Regions from separate parts of the Ketobacter alkanivorans genome, predicted to be linked through region 1. Evidence: predicted binding sites of a transcription regulator. Region 1 holds the regulator's gene; each other region holds the start of a gene.
What was found. Region 1 encodes FliA, which starts transcription of late flagellar genes. Its sites were predicted from a motif close to CTAAAGTTTNNNNNNNNNNNGCCGNTAA; they were not measured.
Positions count from the first base shown of each region.

Region 2: Kalk_RS19585 (flagellar protein MotY) is a predicted target of FliA. The motif match lies at 3,245-3,272, and genes of this name have one in related genera.
Region 3: fliD (flagellar filament capping protein FliD) is a predicted target of FliA. The motif match lies at 2,006-2,033, and genes of this name have one in related genera.

Region 1 is NZ_CP022684.1:4,433,798-4,440,168, reverse strand. It holds gene Kalk_RS19005 (protein-glutamate methylesterase/protein-glutamine glutaminase) at 1-40, opposite strand, end outside; gene Kalk_RS19000 (chemotaxis protein CheA) at 82-2,385, opposite strand; gene Kalk_RS18995 (protein phosphatase CheZ) at 2,398-3,168, opposite strand; gene cheY (chemotaxis response regulator CheY) at 3,204-3,590, opposite strand; gene Kalk_RS18985 (RNA polymerase sigma factor FliA) at 3,759-4,469, opposite strand; gene Kalk_RS18980 (MinD/ParA family protein) at 4,511-5,332, opposite strand; gene flhF (flagellar biosynthesis protein FlhF) at 5,364-6,371, opposite strand, start outside.
Region 2 is NZ_CP022684.1:4,573,668-4,580,038, reverse strand. It holds gene Kalk_RS19595 (two-component system response regulator) at 1-861, opposite strand, end outside; gene Kalk_RS19590 (argininosuccinate synthase) at 1,024-2,244, opposite strand; gene Kalk_RS19585 (flagellar protein MotY) at 2,357-3,205, opposite strand; gene rnt (ribonuclease T) at 3,360-4,004, shown strand; partial or broken gene Kalk_RS19575 (DUF2269 family protein) at 4,016-4,368, shown strand; gene Kalk_RS19570 (DUF4166 domain-containing protein) at 4,365-5,375, shown strand; gene Kalk_RS19565 (saccharopine dehydrogenase NADP-binding domain-containing protein) at 5,372-6,371, shown strand, end outside.
Region 3 is NZ_CP022684.1:974,025-980,395, forward strand. It holds gene fliS (flagellar export chaperone FliS) at 1-425, opposite strand, end outside; gene fliD (flagellar filament capping protein FliD) at 454-1,866, opposite strand; gene Kalk_RS04045 (flagellar protein FlaG) at 2,058-2,519, opposite strand; gene Kalk_RS21745 (flagellin) at 2,617-3,132, opposite strand; partial or broken gene Kalk_RS21650 (flagellin N-terminal helical domain-containing protein) at 3,160-4,215, opposite strand; gene Kalk_RS04055 (GSCFA domain-containing protein) at 4,503-5,447, opposite strand; gene Kalk_RS04060 (flagellin) at 5,583-6,371, opposite strand, start outside.

The sequences.
Region 1 (6,371 bases):
AAAATGCGGAGTCGTCTACGACAAGCACATTAGTTGGCATTCAACATCTCCAAAACGGCAACGTATTACACGTATTTGCAATCAACTCCGTTGCGCGTAGGCTTTCAACATACTGGGAATATCCAGTATTAGGGCAATACGACCATCTCCCGTGATTGTGGCGCCTGCCATACCAGGCGTGCCATGCAGCATCCTGCCCAAAGGTTTGATGACCACTTCTTCCTGGCCGATAAGCTGATCCACAACAAAACCCACCTTCTGCGTGCCCACACTCACAATCACCACATGGGCTTCAGTATCCTTACCGGTGGTACCACGTATTAACCAGCGTTTTAGGTGAAACAACGGCAGCGCTTTTTCACGCACAACCACAACCTCCTGGCCATCCACCACATTGGTGCGGGAGAGATCCAGGTGAAAAATTTCATTCACATTAACCAACGGCAACGCAAACGCCTGCGTTCCCAGCATGACCATCAGCGTTGGCATGATGGCGAGCGTAAGTGGAACCTTGATAGCGATACGAGTGCCGACATTCTTTTCGGAATGAACCTCGATCATGCCATTGAGTTGGGTGATTTTGGTCTTCACTACGTCCATACCCACACCACGACCAGACACATCGGAAATCTGATCTTTGGTGGAAAACCCAGGATGGAATATCAAATTGAACGCTTCAGGATCACTGAGCCGATCGGCCGCCTCAGTGTCCATCAAACCTTTTTCAACGGCTTTTCGGCGTAACATATCCGGATCCATACCGCCGCCATCATCGGTGATCGATAACACGATATGATCACCTTCTTGCTCCGCAGCAAGAAACACTTTACCCATACGAGGCTTACCCATGCTCTCACGTACATCGGGTGCCTCAATACCATGGTCAACGCTATTGCGAACCAAGTGAACCAGTGGATCAGCCAAAGCCTCCACCAGGTTTTTATCAAGATCCGTCTCCTCACCTTCCAATTCCAAGGTGATTTCTTTTTTCAGGTTACGTGCCAAATCCCGAACAACGCGAGGGAAGCGACCGAATACCTTCTTGATCGGCTGCATCCGGGTTTTCATGACTGCGGTTTGCAGATCGCCGGTGACCACATCCAGGTTGGCAACGGCTTTTGCCAGATCTTCATCGGCGGTTCGCAAGCCTAAACGCACCAGGCGGTTTCGTACCAATACCAGCTCGCCCACCATATTCATGATGTCATCGAGGCGCTTGGTATCAACGCGAACCGTATTTTCTGCAGCAGCCGGAGCCTCTTTTGGCGGCGCGGCTCCGCGGGCAACAGCCTCTTTTTTGGCTGGGCTGGCAGTGGCTGCAGGCTTGGCAGTGGGTGCCTCTGCTTTTTTCGGCGCAGCCTGAGGCGGCGATGATGGCTGTGCAGGCGCTTTTGCGGCAGGGGCAGGTGTCGCTGACTTACTTGCGGCAGGTGCAGCTGGTGCTTTCTCCTCGACTGCTCCGGTAGTAGGCCCTTTACCCTTACCATGCAACTCATCTAACAGGGATTCAAATTCATCGTCGCTGATTAATTGGCCATCAGTACTTGCCGCTGCAGGTTCACCTTCATCGCCCTCAGTTTTTGGTGTACCGCCGTGTCGACCTTTGCCATGCAATTCATCTAACAGGGATTCAAATTCGTCATCTGATATTTCGTCGGAGCCAGTTGCAGCAGCCGGCTCTGGCTCGGCGGCCGCAGCAGCAGCTCCACCAATCTTGCCTTTACCATGCAACTGATCCAACAGCGCTTCAAATTCATCTTCTGTGATTTCGTCAGAGGTTGAAGCCGAGGCGGCGGCGACTTCATCATCTTCGCCAAACAAATCTATTCCATCTGATGTATTGGTAGCCGGTGCTGCTGGTGCCTTGTCTTTGCCTTCGTCCAGCGCATCCAAAAACTGCTCGAACTCTTCGTCAGTGATATCGCCTTTATCAGCCGCTTCACTGGCAACGGGAGCTTCCTCAGCTGCAGGCTCCGCTGTAGGAGCAGCCGGTGTATCACCCTGCAAAATGGCATGTAGCGCATTCATCAAGGCAGGATCAGCAGGATCTGGATACTGGCGGCCATGAACCTGCTCGAACATACTGTTCACAGCGTCCAGCGCCTGCAACACTACGTCCATTAATTCTGCATTGATCGACAACTTTCCATTACGCAACAAATCGAATATGTTTTCTGCCGCGTGACAAAGATCCACCAGGGTGTCCAATTGCAGAAACCCTGCCCCACCTTTTACTGTGTGAAATCCTCGGAATATTGCGTTTAGAAGATCAGCGTCGTCGGGTCGGTTTTCCAGATCAACCAGTTGTTCTGACAGTACTTCCAGTATCTCCCCGGCCTCAACCAGGAAGTCCTGTAGTATTTCTTCATCACCTTCGAAGCTCATCCCCTAACTCCTCTAAAACCCAAGACTGGATAACAAGGCATCCACATCATCCTGACCCGAGACAACATCTTCTCGCGCCTCTGGATTCATAATTGGCCCCTCGGGTCCAATATCTGCCTCATTAGCCTTCATGTCTTTCTGGGGAAGTTCATGTTTAGCACCGGTAATCTGATCAATGGTGCTCGCCATTGCCACCAGATTCACCAGGTTATCTTCTACTTCTTTTACTAGCTGAATGACTCGCTTGATCACCTGACCGGTCAGATCTTGAAAATCCTGCGCCAGCATGATGTTGGAAAGATTGGAGTCAATTGTGGATGCATCTGCCACTGCAGTTACTAAAAAACCATCCACTTTTTTCGTTAACTGTCGAAACTCATCTGCGCTCATTTCACGGCGCATAAGTTTGTCCCACTCCTCTTTCAGGGATTGGGCACTTTCCCGCAGGTGACCAGAAACCGGCATGGTGTGCTCCACCATGTCCATAGTTTTGTTAGCCGCCTGTTCTGTTTTTTCGATGACATAATTCAATCGCTGGGATGCATCCTGCATACGCGACATTTCATCGCGCATCACGCTGTCACTGGTATCAATCGCAAAGTTTTTGATTGACTCATGCAGGCTACGGGTCAACTTTCCAACTTCTTGAAACAACACCTGATCCCGCTGCTGGTGCAAAGAGGAGATGGTTCGCATCGCCTCCTTCGCATCACCACTTTCCAGTTGTTCAACCAGGGTTTTGGCGTACTCCACCAAACTGTCCTGCTGAGCTTGCTCCGTCATGCTAATCTCACATCTGCCGTTAACGGTGAATAGTGCTATGCATCTACCCGCTCAAAGATCTTCTCGATCTTTTCTTTCAATGCCTGAGCGGTGAAGGGCTTCACAACATAGCCGTTAACGCCAGCTTGCGCGGCTTCGATGATCTGCTCTCGCTTGGCTTCAGCTGTCACCATCAATACAGGTAGGCTCTGCAGCTTTTCATCCGCACGCACCGCCTTCAGCAGGTCTATACCCGTCATTCCCGGCATATTCCAATCTGTAATAAGAAAGTCAAAATCCGAGGCTTTCAGTAATGGCAAAGCAGAACTTCCGTCGTCGGCTTCCTGGGTATTGGTGAACCCAAGGTCGCGTAGCAGGTTCTTGATAATGCGTCTCATCGTGGAAAAGTCATCAACAATGAGAATTTTCATATTCTTGTCCAAGGTTGCCTCCAATGAACCCAGTTCACTACGTCTGTTAAGCAAACTACTGCTGTAACTGGCTGTTAAATGCCCCAACCAGCGATAAGCTGACGGTTTCCGGGCCTTTCAACAGTCTCTACCGCTTAAGTCTAGTAGCAGATTTGGTGTGATCCAGTTTTTGTAGAAGAATCAAAGCCACTCTTGTAGACGGGCGCGCAATCGTTGGGCGGCCTGACTGTGAATTTGGCTGACACGAGATTCGCTAACTCCCAGTACCTGCCCGATTTCCTTAAGATTTAGTTCTTCGTCGTAGTAAAGGGATATGACCAATTGCTCCCGCTCAGGTAACTGTTCAATCGCGCGGGCCAGGTGGGTGCGGAATACCCCACTTTGGAGGTCATCCAGGGGGTTGTGAGCCTGTTCTTGCTGCAACCCGGTGGTAATGTTGTCTTCGACGGATTCAAGCTCATTGAGGCTGAACAGCCGTGTCGCCATGCTGTCTTGCAACATGGCGTGGTACTCTTCCATGGAAATGCCAAGGCGATCTGCAATATCCCGATCCCGTGCATCGGCACCTGTTTCATGTTCAATATCGCGAATCACTTGCTGGATACGTCGAGCGTTACGATGTACCGAACGTGGCGCCCATTCACCCTTGCGAACTTCGTCCACCATGGCTCCGCGGATGCGAATGCCTGCGTAGGTTTCAAAGCTGGCGCCTTTGCTGCTGTCATAGCGCTTCAACGCATCCAGCAAACCAATCATGCCAGCCTGATACAAATCTTCCACCGCCACGCCTGAAGGCATTCGAGCCAAAAGATGATGGGCGATGCGTTTCACCAGCGGAGTATGCTGCTCCACCAGGACATCTATTTGTGGCGCCGATTCATCGTTATACATAGCCTGTCGCTTCATGCCCTGCATCGGGGTAACCTGGCGTCCTAACGGGCAACCGCTCCTTGCACCAACCGATCCACAAAGAACTCAAGGTGCCCTCGAGGCGTTGTGGGTAATGGCCAGCTGTCTACTTTATTTGCCAGCGAGCGGAATGCCAGCGCCGCTTTACTGCGGGGATAGGCCTCCACTACTGGCTTTTGCCGCATGACCGCCTTACGCAGGTAGTCATCAAATGGAATGCACCCCGAAAATTGCAGAGCCACATCCAAAAACCGATCCGTCACTTTGGTAAGCTTATTATAGATTTCGCGACCTTCTTGCTGCGTGCGAACCATGTTGGCCACCACGTTGAAGCGGTAAATACCGTGCTTCTGGTTAAGAATCTTCATCATGGCGTATGCGTCAGTAATAGAGGTCGGCTCGTTGGTCACCACAAACAGGCTTTCCTGTGCAGCGGTCACGAAGCTCATCACCATTTCCGAAATGCCTGCTGCTGTATCAATTAACAGCACATCCACATCATCGCTTAGTTCGCTAAAAGCATGGATCAAACCGGCATGTTCACGGGGCCCCATGCTCACCAGTTCTTGCGTACCCGACGAAGCCGGTACGATTTTGATGCCGCCAGGACCCTCTACAAGGATGTCCTTGATGCCGCACTCACCTTTTAATACATGGGAAAGATTCTCACGGGAGCTGATACCCAGCAGAATATCCAGATTGCCCAACCCGAGATCGGCATCCAGCAACACGACTCTGCGGCCTATTTCAGACAAGCACATCCCCAGATTAATTGAGACGTTGCTCTTGCCTACCCCACCTTTGCCGCCGGTGATGGCGATTACCTGTACGGGATGATTACTCATAAACGTTTTTGTGTGCACCTTGTGTCGTCTTTTATCCGTAAGCCAGATCCGGTTCCATTTCGGAGATGGCGTCGCTGTACATATCCGCTACCAATGCATCGTCCATGCGATACTCCTTCGCCAGAGCGATGGCATGATTGATCAAGCGGGTGGCTTGCGGGCGGGCTATGTCGTCCGGGATGTTCTGGCCATCCGTGATATAGGCAATAGGTAGCTGCGATTCGATCGCGACACTTAAAGCCTCGCCCAAACTGGCCGATTCGTCCAGTTTTGTGAGAATACAGCCCTCTAGATTCAACTGTTTATATTCATTGATAGCCTTATCCAGAATACGTCGCTGACTGGTAGAGGACAGAACCAGCCAACGTTGAATATTTGCCCCCATGCTCTCAAGCATAGTCATTTGTTCCTGATGTACCTGATCTTTATGACTCAAACCGGCAGTATCCACCAAAATCAGCTTCTTACGGGACAAAGAGCGCAATAATTGATCAAGACTCTGCTGCTCGGTCACGACTCGAACCGGCACTTTAAGGATACGCCCCAGAGTGCTCAGCTGCTCATGTCCGGCAATACGGTAACTGTCGGTGGTAATAAGCGCCAAATTCTCGGCACCATGCTCCAGCACAAAGCGGGTAGCAATCTTGGCAATGGTGGTGGTCTTGCCCACCCCTGCAGGCCCAACAAAGGCAAAAATGCCCCCATGAGCGGCTATGTCTTCACCCAGCAACGGCAGGTCATCGCTCAGCTCCAGCAATGCCTCGCGCCAAGCCAATTTAAGATCAGTGCCTGGCTTCAGGTTTCTCACCAGCTTTCGGCACAGCGCAGGGGATAAGCCCAAACGAGCCAATTTTTTGAATACCGAAGCCTCCAGTGGATGGCGATGAGAAAAATCGCCCCAGGCAACATTAGCCATCTGCACATTCAGCATCTGACGCAACTGGTTCAGTTCTCCTCGCATTTCAGCCCATTCAGGGCTGGCCGCAGAAGGTGCTGCAACAATCGGCGCAGGAGCAGCGGAAGCAACTGTAACAGCAGG
Region 2 (6,371 bases), 140 kb from region 1:
GCGATCAACATGCTCCTCAATGGCGGCGCGCATCGGCAGGCCGGTAAGATGATCCACCTGCGACAACATGGCAATCTTATCTTTGGATTCCCGGGTATCTTTGAGTTGCCTGAATGCAAACAGAAGCTTGATTCCGTTATCAGAAGAAAACGGCACCGCTGCGAATTTTGCAGTAATAGCCTCACCATCGCGCCGCCAGAGTGACGACTTATCCACTTGCAGAATCTGATCTCCTGCGGTCACTCTGGAGATGGGATGCTCACTCCATCGAGACTTGGCTCTTTTGCAGGGTTCTTCGAATAAACTTTCTACATAGACACCGGTCAATTCAACCGAGCTGGCCTTGAGGATCTGTTCAGCTGCGTAGTTCGCAAATACGATTTTTCCGGCTCGATCCAGCGCCAATATGCCCTCTTCCGTGTTAGCAATAGGATCTGCTTTTTCTTCACTGTAAAGAGCATCAATTTCAGAACGATAACCATACTGTTTGATGTAGTGCTGCAAGTAGCCTTGCAACTGCGCTTCATTTACCGGCTTGGCAATTACCTCAATCAGCTCGAACATTTCCCGGTATAAACACATTTTGCGCTCAGACAGATTGCCCGCAACAAACAGCACCGGGATGTGTTTGCTTTTCTTGCCGGATTTAAGCAGGTTAAGCAGCTGATAGCCATCAGGCTCATCCATCTGAGAATCCAGAATGACCAGTGCCGGTTGGTGGCTCACCACCAAATTCATCACGTTGCCACCGGCCGTGGTAGCCAGGCAATGGGCACCCAGGGCCTGTACCACCTCGGTATAGAACGCGATGTTACTGTCTTCAGGATCGCAGACAATCACTAGGGGATGCTGTTTAGTCATAATAATTTGGTTTACAGATGTTGGTTTTCGATAGGAAACATTCTGTCAGCGTGTGATTTCAGTATAGATAGAGATTCCGGCAGGGACAGGTGAGAAGGCACAAAAAAGCCCCGATTTTGACGTCGGGGCTTTTAAATTTAGCTAAAAGTATCAATAAGTTGACTATTTCAATCTGCGGCCCTTGTTGGCAGCAATGCGCAAACGCAGTGCATTCAGCTTAATGAAACCGGCTGCGTCTTTTTGATCATAGGCGCCCGCATCGTCTTCGAAGGTCGCGATTCGGTCGTCGAACAGCGTATCATCGGACTTACGCCCCACCACCGTAACGTTGCCTTTATACAGTTTTACCCGTACCACACCGTTTACCACATCCTGGGATTCATCAATCATCGTTTGCAGCATCTTGCGCTCTGGGCTCCACCAATAGCCGTTATAGATCAACTCGGCGTACTTGGGCATCAGGCTGTCTTTCAGGTGGGCCACTTCACGATCCAACGTAATGGATTCAATGGCACGGTGAGCACGCATCATGATGGTGCCACCGGGCGTTTCATAAGCGCCACGGGATTTCATGCCCACATAGCGGTTTTCAACAATATCCAATCGCCCTACACCGTTGGCTCCGCCCAGCTTATTCAGCTTTTCCAATACTTCATGGGCTTTCAATGGCTCGCCATCAATGGCCACAATATCGCCTTTTTCATAGGTCAGCTCTATATAGGTGGGCTGATCGGGGGCGGCTTCCGGGCTTACGGACCAGCGCCACATATCTTCTTCAGGCTCGGCCCAGGGGTCTTCCAGAATGCCGCCTTCATAGGAAATATGCAGCAGGTTGGCATCCATTGAATACGGGGATTTTTTACCCGCCTTAGAGAAATCAACCGGGATATTGTGCTTCTCGGCATACGCCATAAGCGTTTCACGGGATGTGAGATCCCATTCACGCCAGGGTGCAATTACCTCGATGCCGGGGGTCAACGCGTAGGCCCCTAGCTCAAAACGTACCTGATCGTTGCCTTTACCGGTGGCACCGTGGGAAATAGCATCAGCGCCAGTTTCTTCCGCGATTTCCACCAGTCGCTTTGCAATCAATGGGCGAGCAATGGAGGTGCCCAGCAGGTATTCGCCTTCATATATGGTGTTGGCGCGGAACATGGGGAATACGTAATCGCGAACAAACTCCTCCCGCACGTCTTCAATGTAAATTTCTTTGATGCCCATGGCTTGAGCCTTGGCGCGAGCCGGCTCCACTTCTTCACCCTGACCCAGGTCAGCAGTAAAAGTAACCACTTCGCACCCGTAGCTTTCTTGAAGCCACTTTACGATAACAGACGTATCAAGACCGCCAGAATAGGCCAAAACCACCTTTTTGATGTCAGACATGCGCGTAAACCCTTAGACCTTCAGGACTGAATGTGATGGATATTTCGAGAGGCGCGTATTGTACCTGAATGCGGGCGGCTTTTCCTACTTCGGAGTCGGGATGATCGTGGGGTTAGCGCTGGAGTCGCACCAATACTCGACGATTGAACGCCTTATTGTTGTTGGTAGAGTTCTTTTTGGCCGGACGCCCTTCACCGTAATATTGCATCACGATCATGTCCGAAAACACGCCCTTCTGTTCCAAATACTCTTGTACCGCCTTGGCCCGCAAGCGAGAAAGCTCCCAGTTGTGGCCCCGACGGCCCACACTGTCCGTGTGCCCATCCACGTACACCTTTTTCACCGAAGTATCGACTGATACGTACCCCGCAATCAGATCCAGGCGCTCTTTCAGCGCGCCCTTGATGCCATATTTATTGGTTTCAAAATGCAGGTACGACTGCTGCAGCTCTTTGTAGCTGGCAGGATAAAGGCTGGCAACGCATGACACATAGCCCATATAGGCACTTTGAAAATTGACCGCGGACACCCCAACAGAAACATCGTGTTTACCGTACCAGCCAGGGTGAATAAAAGATGGCGTCATACCCACCTGCAGCTCTGCCAACAGCTCACTGGCCACTTCTTCGGCTAACTCTATTGGCCTGCGCCCGACCTTAAACGTGGTTTTGCCAATGGCTTTCGCAGCCAACCCATCGCGCCATTCGGGTGCCTCAATCAACATCTGAGCCTGACCGGCCCGTTTAACCGGCCGATACATATCCATATAGAATTGTAAGGATTCCCCGGCAGCAACCTCGAACACAGCGTCGCCATAGTTGGGCACCGCCTGCCACAAACGGCATTTTAGGGGTGAGGGATCCAGATGCCACACGGCCTCATCCACCCGCGCCACATAAGTATGTGCCATTACCGGGGATGAGACTAAAACCACAATCCAGATCAGTAAGTTACGCCACATTCACAAGAATCCTGCTGCCATACACACTGCTTCATAGTGTTATCGGTCAAAAATGCCAACTCTTGAGAATTTTCTCTGTTCCAGCAGCCAAAAAGTTTGTACCCGCTACAGCGGTAGGATAGCATTTCCCCCTCATGCACTAGAACTTCACCTAATGACTGACCATATCCCCAGCCTCGCCAAGCGCTTTCGTGGCTATTTGCCGGTTGTAATCGACGTAGAGACCGGTGGCTTCAACCATAAAACCGATGCCCTTCTGGAAATCGCCGCTGTAATTCTAGACATGGATGAAAACGGCAACCTGGAACCTGGCCAGCAAATTCATCGCCATGTGGCCCCCTTCGAAGGTGCAAATATTGAACAGGCAGCACTGGATTTTACCGGTATCGACCCCTATCACCCATTTCGCGGTGCTGTTACCGAGGTAGAAGCCATTAAGGATATGTTCAAGGCTGTGCGTTCTGCCATGAAAGAAGAAGGCTGTAATCGTGCCATTCTGGTGGGGCACAATGCTTTTTTTGATCGGGATTTCGTTAACGCTGCCGTCGAACGTAACGGCATTAAGCGCAATCCATTTCACCCTTTCTCCTGCTTTGACACAGCAACCATTGGCGGCTTAGCCGTGGGGCAAACGGTGTTGGCGAAAGCGTGTAAGGCAGCTCATATTCAGTTCAGTAACGCCGAGGCCCATTCCGCCATTTACGATGCAGTGAAAACAGCGGAGTTTTTCTGCTGGGTCGTGAACAAATGGAAAGCCATGGGAGGCTGGCCATTGCCGGAACCACGAGAGACCGATTAGAGTGATGTGACGTGAGCTGGTACCTTCTCATCAAAACGCTTCACATTCTCAGCGCAACCATACTGTTCGGAACCGGTATTGGAATCGCCTTCTTCATGTTCCGATCCCATTTCACCGCAGATTTGCAGCAGAAGCTCTACGCCGCAGAAAATACCGTATTAGCCGACACGCTGTTTACATTCCCTTCGGGTGTGTTTCAGCTGGGTAGCGGCTTGTGGTTGGCGTGGTACGAAAATGCCTAAGCCATGGTACTGCGCTGCCTACCAGCTACAATAAACTATTCAGGATTTGGTTCTTGCTTGGATGGCCTGCGTTTCTGGCGCTGGTGACCGTTTTCTATTTCATGGTGGTAAAATCGGTATGAATCCATTACTCGAACATGATCGCGTCTGGTTTGTTTATGACGGAGATTGCCCCATATGTCGTATGGCTGCTCATGCTCTGCGCATCAAACAGCAACTGGGTGAGCTGCATTTAGTGAACGCCAGAGCAGAACCAAACCACCCTCTGTTGAATGTGATTCGTGATCAACAACTGGATTTGGATGAGGGCATGGTGATTCTATACCAAGGCCGGTTTTATCACGGCAAGCAGGCGTTACGCTTCATGTCCCGACACGGCGCACCCAAAGGCCTGTTTAATCACTTCAATCGCCTACTGTTCTGGTCGGAGAGGCTAAGCTCCCTGCTCTATCCATGGATGAGGGCAACAAGAAACACCTTGCTGCGCTTTTTGCATAAGCAGCCCATCGACAATCTCAATCTACAGGCGCAACCGATCTTCCAACCAATATTTGGAAACCAGTGGGACAACCTGCCCATAGTGATTAAAAAACACTACGCTAACCGCCCCTACAGTGACGACAAAGTGATTGTGGATGGCATTATGAATGTAGAATGCCATTGGCCAATGAAATTAGCTGCGCCATTCTATCGACTGATGGGCTCCATACCTTTGGTTACCGAATATGGCATTCGCTGCACAGTGCATTTTGATAGTTTCAAAAATAGTAAACACTTTGGGTTTCTTCGTCATTTTTGGTTTGTGCAACGTCGGTTCTATTCATTTCGCTCTCGCATGCTTGCTATCGGTGAAGATAAGGTAATCGAAATCATGCGGTTTGGCTTCTGCTGGAAAACGCGATACGCATGGCAGGATGACACCGTCAAACTGATCCATGACGGCTACGGGCTCTACTGGTTTGGCCATCTGATTCCTTTGCCTATTACAGGTATTCTGGGAAGAGGTGATGCCGAAGAAAGGGCGATTGATGACGATCATTTTGCAATGAATGTCACGATTCGCCATCCAATATTCGGTGTGATGTACTCCTATTCGGGCCGCTTTAAGGTTATTCAGTGTTTATCATGAAACGAATTCTGGTTATTGGTGGATACGGAAATTTCGGCCAGTTTATTAGCAAAGCCCTGGCGCAGGAGCCAGACATTCAACTCATTATTGCGGGCCGTAGCCTGGGCAAAGCTCAGGCCTGCTGTAGCCGAATTGAAGCCATCAATCAGCCTGTTGCATTGGCCATAAACATATATTCCGATCTGGCCGCATCTCTTCGCAACGCAGCGCCCGATATTGTTATTCATACCTCCGGCCCATTTCAGGATCAAGGTTATCAGGTGGCAGAAGCCTGCATCGAGATAGGGAGTCATTACATTGACCTGGCGGACGGTCGTACTTTTGTGGCGGGCATCACATCACTGCAACAGGCTGCCGCAGAAAAAGGCTTATTGATCTGCAGCGGTGCCAGTTCAGTTCCTGGGTTAAGCAGTGCGCTGATTCAGCACTATCAGCCTCAGTTTCACTCGATCACCGAAGTAGATTACGCTATCAGTACCGCCCACAACACCAGCCGCGGGCTGGCAACGACCAGAGCCGTTCTGAGTTACGCGGGCAAACCGTTTGCTGCGCTGCGTAATGGCCGATCCACTAACGTAATAGGCTGGCGAGGCACCAGATCAAAACAGTTCTGGAAACTCGGCAACCGACTGTTGGGAAATTGCGACATACCCGATCTAGCCCTGTTCCCCAGTCACTTTCCTGACTTGGAAACTATTCGATTTCAGGCTGGGTTAGAATTGCCTTTTATTCATCATGCGCTCGCCACGCTAGCCTGGCTGGTACAGCACAGGCTGTGTCCCGATCTGCCGGCTTTTGCCCCGGCAATGATGGCATTATCCCGATTATTTGATGCATTCGGTACAGAAGACAGTGGCTTTTTCATGGAGCTTATCGGGTTAGATGCGAAGAAAAACCTGAGGAAAGTTCGCTTTGATCTGATTGCCCGGCAGGGAGATGGCCTTTACATACCCACAATCCCTGCCATTGTGGTTGCCTTGAAATTGGCTCGCAACC
Region 3 (6,371 bases), 1.5 Mb from region 1:
CACCCGTTAACTGTCTGGTTCTGTTCAGAGAATATCTCTTGAGCTTGTTGGGCTATGCCATCCCACCCATCTTTAACTTCGCGCATCAGCTTTATGACCTCTTCAACCGGCTCTCTGGTCTTTTCCCTGGATGCATCGTACAAGCGCACGGTCATATACTCATAAAGGTTATCAAGGTTTTTTGAAATATCTCCGCCCTTCTCATGATCCAGAAAACTCTGTAATCCGCCAAGAATGGTGATCACTCGCCCCAAGTGACGGCCTCTGCCTTCAAAGTCCTTTCGGTCAATACAGCCCAGTGCCTGCTGCAAGCTGTCCAGAGCCCCTTGGTACAGCATACCGATCAACTGATGAGGGTTTGCACCTTCAATGCCGGTTTGCTTGTTCATTTGTGCGTACTGTTGCGCACCTTTCTTCATGTTCATAGCAACAACCCGTTATCTCAACCGTTTATTAGTCACGCGTCAGACCTTTCTTGATCACATCCAACTGCTGGGTAACAAAATCGCCTGTGCTTTGCAGCTGCCCCACCAGAATGTCAAGATTGGTATACTGAAGCCGAATTCTTTTTTCATAGGATTCAATACGCAGGTTAAGTTTCACCCTTTGCTCATCGATATCCTTTAATTGATTCTGAAAAGTTGCCGTTCTACTGGCCAGCACGCCTCCGCTGCTAAGAAAAGAATCCAGCCGATCATCAAGGCCTTTGAAAATGCCGCCATCTCCGGCCAATAACTCTGCTACATCATCAAAATTGGAATTCAAGGCACCTGTTAGTTTGTCGCTATTCAACGCCAAAGAGCCATCACGCTGCGTGGTAATACCGATGGAAGCGAGAGATGAGTAGCTGCTAGCGGCCCCTTCCAAGGCACTGCCTATTGCTCTACGTATCTGAGTCTCTATAGTTCTAGCGGCAAAATCACCGGTCAGCAAACCGGCTTCATTGGCCTGAACGTCATAATCAGTCAAGTAGTTCAGGGTATCGCTCAACAGATTGAATTCATCCACAAACTTCTGTAGACGTTCCGTGATCAGTGATTTATCCAGCGCAACAGTGAGAGTTTCGTCAACACCGGGATTGGCAGCATTGGCAGTAATCGTTACGCCCTGAATAGCGTCCTGAAATACATTTGTTGAGCTGGTGACCGAGTACTCTCCATCTATCAATATCTCGGCATCCAAGGCCTCACTTTTCTCGGTCATGTTGGCATTAATCAAACGGGACAGACCCACATTATCGGTATCCATTCCGTCAACATCATCAGTAACCGTGACGGTGATGCCATTTGCCGCACCAGTCTCATCAGAGGTCAAAACCAACTTTGAAACACTTCCACCCATGCCGTCGCTGATAGTTAGTATGCTGGCAGTAACACCTGGGTTGTCTGCCGCATCATTGATTGCATCACGGATATCACCCAGGGTGTTGTTGTCGCCGGCTACAATGTTGACGCTAAAACTATTGCCACCGACGGCTATGCTGAGCGTGCCCGCACCAACCGCCTCATCGAGGCCGGTGAAATCAGCATTACTAACCAGTTTGTGGTTAGATGCTAACTGCATTACCTGAATATTGGTGGAACCCACCGCTGCACCACTGCTGGCTGTGGCTGTAAAAGTCGCCTCATCTGATGAATTGGCAGATCGGGCGGCAAGTCCTTTCACAGTGGATAGGCCAGAAAGTGCCGATTGAAAATCTTTCAAAGAACTTTTGAGGGATCCATATGCGGAGATTTCTGCCTGGATTTCAATTTCACGGGTATCGAGCCGAGTCTGCGTCGGAATTCGCTCAGCATTAGTGAGTGTCTCGATAATGGTTTCTATGTCCAGGCCTGAGCCTGTACCCGCTGCAGTGATGGAAGCCATGCTAACCTCGTGTTGCGAGATGTGAAGTATGATCGCGATATGCGATTGGGATCTTTACTTGACTGAAGTCACGCAAAAACCATACCACCATGCTCACATATATACCTACTTGATCAGGTTATGTAACCCTACAAGTATAGTATCGGCTCGGCATCAATTCTCTTTAATACCCGATTGATATAGTTACCGGCTCAGGCTTTAGAATTAATTATTGAGCCCTCTCTAATGCCATCAGCACCCTGATCAATTGAGTTAGCCAGATCAAGCAAATCCTCTGGAGGTATCTGCCTGATTACCTTGTCGGTTTCCTTGTCGATCACCGTAACGATGATCCTGTTTTCCTCTTCAGCGACACGAAAATCAAGGCTGCGTTGATTTTTATTCATCAACTCCCGAACCTTAGGAATCGCCTGATTAACCTTTTCCTTAACTTCTTCGTTACGCGCCTTGGCAATAGCAGCTTCCGATACTGTATTCTTTTCGGCCTCTGGCGCCTTAACCTTAAGCGAGTCATCTTTTGGAGTCGGCACAGAATCCTGTTTCGGCTCCACAACCTCTTTACCTTTGGGATCTGGTGCTTTGGGCGAAGCGACCCCGCCCGCCGAACTAGTTCCCGGGTTGAGGTTAAGATTTACTGGTCTGTCGTTTATCATAAATACCACCTAAACAACAAATGCGGGCGCCCAAGGTTTTAACCTCGGGCCCCGCGCCAAGCTAATGACGTTGTTGCTCACCTGGCCTTGCTGGGGGTTACCCCAGCAAGGATAGCGCTTGCTGCGGTAAAGCATTAGCTTGCGCCAGCACCGAGATACCGGCTTGTTGCAACACCTGGTTTTTCGACAAGTTCGCCGTCTCTGCCGCAAAGTCCGCGTCTTTAATTCGACTATTTGCTGCAGCGAGCGACTCTGATACCGCCGACAAGTTACGTATGGTTGATTCAAATCGGTTCTGAATCGCACCTAACCCTGCCCGGAAGGAGTCGATCTGCCCAAGAGCACTATCCACTGTCTGAATCGTACGGTTAGCTGTTTCAACCGTTGTGATATCAGCATTGGCAAGAGTACCTGTAGCCTGAACGTTGCTCACATCTTCATCGGTCTGGAAGGTAGAACCACCAGCTGCGTCACCCAAGATAATCGAATCATTGGCAGTGATCGTTATAGATCCCACTTTCTGATCATCAGTAAGGGTCGCACCACCTAGGGAGCTTGCTCCTCCACCGTAGAATAACGTCTCGACATCATCCGCTTCGCCCACGTTAACCACGACATCTCGACCATCTTCGGCGGTCAGTATCAGCTCTCCATTGTCACCAATGCTGGCTTTTACGCCGGTAAGATCGGATTTCGCGTTGATCGCCTTGGTCAAAGATCCATCTGCGTCACGCTCCTGGAAGTTTACGGGTCCAATATCAACGCCGTTAATATTCAAACCGCCATTATCGAGGGAGCCTGCCCCAACGTACGCTTCGCTGGCATCGATACTTGCGCCAACTGCCGAGGCAGCATCTGAATAATCGTAGGTAGTCTTCGCTGTTGCGTAGATACCATCCATATTTTCAACGCCATCTTCACGCAGCGTGTTAATTCGCTCTGCCAGATCTTTCGCCTTACCGGAACCATAATCATCTAACGAGGTATCAGTTAGTGATGCAGCAGCGTAGCTCAACTGCAGATCTGGATAATCACCTACCGATGAACTCAGCACGCCTACTGATAAAGTGCCGCCGCCGACTGTTGTACCCAGAGTAATGGTAAAACCACTTGCAACTGTACCGCCAGCATCAACGCCCACACCAGAAATACTGGATGCAGTGGTCTGAACTACACCTGGCTGGCTACCCAATTGACTGGTTCTGGCATCAACACCGCTAACTTGTACAGTTTCGCCAGCATTAGCACCGATCTGGAAACTAAGTGACTTAATGGAGCCGTCAGCTACTTTGTTACCGTTAAAGGTAGTGGTTTCTGAAATACGATCTATTTCCGAAACCAGCTGATTTACTTCCTCTTGCAGCGATATACGGTCTTGCGCACTGTTTGTGGCGTTAGCAGACTGTACCGCCAGATCTCGAATACGCTGGAGAGAGGTTGTGATCTCATCCAAGGCACTTTCTGAGGTCTGTGCAAACGAAATACCGTCATTTGCGTTTCGAACCGCGATATTCAAACCGCGGATCTGAGTCGTAAAACGGTTGGAAATAGCCAATCCAGCAGCGTCGTCTTTGGCGCCGTTAATACGCAGACCAGAAGACAAACGTTGCAATGAAGTCTGCAATGAGCCCTGCGATTTGTTCAGATTTCGCTGCGCATTGATAGACGAAATGTTTGTATTAATGATTTGTGGCATTGTGTGTCTCCTGCTCTCTTATCAACACGACCCCATATTTAGGGGGTAGATTCTAGTTAGCCTCCATGAGGCCGTGCTACTTAATGCGTTCTCACCTAATTTATCGGCCATGATTCAAACAACTTAAGATAATTCTTTAAATCATATGGTTCCTAAATATCGATTTTTTATACCCTAACTACGGGCAAACACTATAGGGAACCCTGCCAACAAGGTATCTGTCGGCAGAAAACACAGCCACTTTAGGAAGAAAGCATGAATTGGAGGATAAATTACGGCGCGGAGGCCTAAGCAGAGAAAAAGGAGGAGATAAACCCGTTAACGATCATTTTGACTACATCAGGTTGAACGTGACGGCCGTCTTCAATGAAGGGATTCTTGATGGCATTGCATATATCATAACTTTGAAAATAATGGACATGGTTATGACGCCGACACACCTGAGCTGCTGCCGTGCGCAACAATGACTTGCTTTCCATATTGGCAACATAGACATCATTATCTGTAAACGTCCTCCCCAACGGCACCGGCGAGACTGTAAACACTATGTTTGCATTAGGATTTAACACCCCGATATGCTCAACTATGTGCTCAAGGTTACGCACATTCTCTTCAAAATCGCTGAGGTAAAACTCTGTCTCATCTAACCCTCCACCCTCGTTATATCCAGGCTCCATACAGGCTACCCTTTGATTATGTTTGATTTTCCAAACCTCTATAAGGCCAAGGGTAATGAGGAATCCGTCCGCTGCTTTCATGCCATTATGAACGACACTGTCCAGCAATCGAGTGGCATGTCGAACATCATCCAACGTCTTTCCGAAGACGCAACGCCGATAGGGATCTTGGAAGGCTTTGTCACCGCCCCACCAATTATCTTCAACTTGCCAGTAATCATCATCCTGCTGCTGCCATAAACCAACAGCACGGGCAAACTCCTGCTCGATACTGAATGTATTGTAATAGTTGAAATTCTCCCGATCTGGCAGGCCACCGATACGAAAACGATCAGTATTCAACTCCAATTCATCCAGCCTGGGAAACACCGAAAATCCGCGTTCTTTGAGAGCTTCTCGGATCTCAACTGCGAAGCAACTGCCCAATGTAAAAATATTGGAATTTCTATTAAAGATAGGGTTATGGGGAATGGTTTGTATAGACTTATCGTTAAAGCGACTCCAATATTTATTGACTGTTCTCTGATCTTTAACAATCAATCTGAACTCACTCATAGAATTTCCCTTTATCTTTAACACGCTGGAGTAGGTACAATATTCGCCTCCCGCCAACTATAGTCAAGATCAAACTGCCCAACCGCATCAAAGTCCCCCTCTCTATCTTTATCAGATTAAAGAGGGGGAAAGGTATTAGCCCTGTAATAATGAAAGTACCTGCTGAGGCAATCCGTTAGCCTGAGCTAGCACGGATATACCTGCTTGCTGCAGCACCTGGTTTTTAGACAGATTGGCCGTTTCTGCAGCAAAATCAGCATCCCTTATGCGGCTGTTGGCAGCTGACAAGCTCTCGGCTACTGCTGATAGGTTACGAATAGTGGACTCAAAGCGGTTCTGTATTGCACCAAGCTCTCCTCGGAACCCATCGATCTGGGCCAATGCGCTGTCCACTGAGTCCATGGTCAGATTCGCCCCATCTAGGCTGGTGATATCTGCGTTTGCAATGGTACCTACCGCTTGCACGTTGTCATCATCATCAGCCGTTTGATACGCGCCCAAGGCAATAGTATCTTTTGCTGAGATGGTTAAGGTTCCAGATTTAAAATCATCCGTAAAATCTGCAACCGTTGTACCTGAACCGCCGTTATAGAGTAAATCACCGGCGCCATTCTGTGTGGTAACAACCACATCGCGTCCATCAGTTGCCGAAAGTACCAGGCGGCCATTCTCATCCACACTGGCATGCACGCCGGTTATCGTGGATTTGGCGTTAATCGCCTGTGTTAACGCACCATCGCCATCGCGCTCAAGGAAAGTAACCGGGCCGATATCCACACCATTGATATTTATATCACCGTTGGCCAGTGAGCCAGTGCCAATATAGGCGTCGGCTGGCGCAGCAGAAGCCGCAGTATCCAGATAATCATAGGTGGTTCGTGCTGTTGCATAAACACCTTCCAGGCCTTCAACACCGTCTTCACG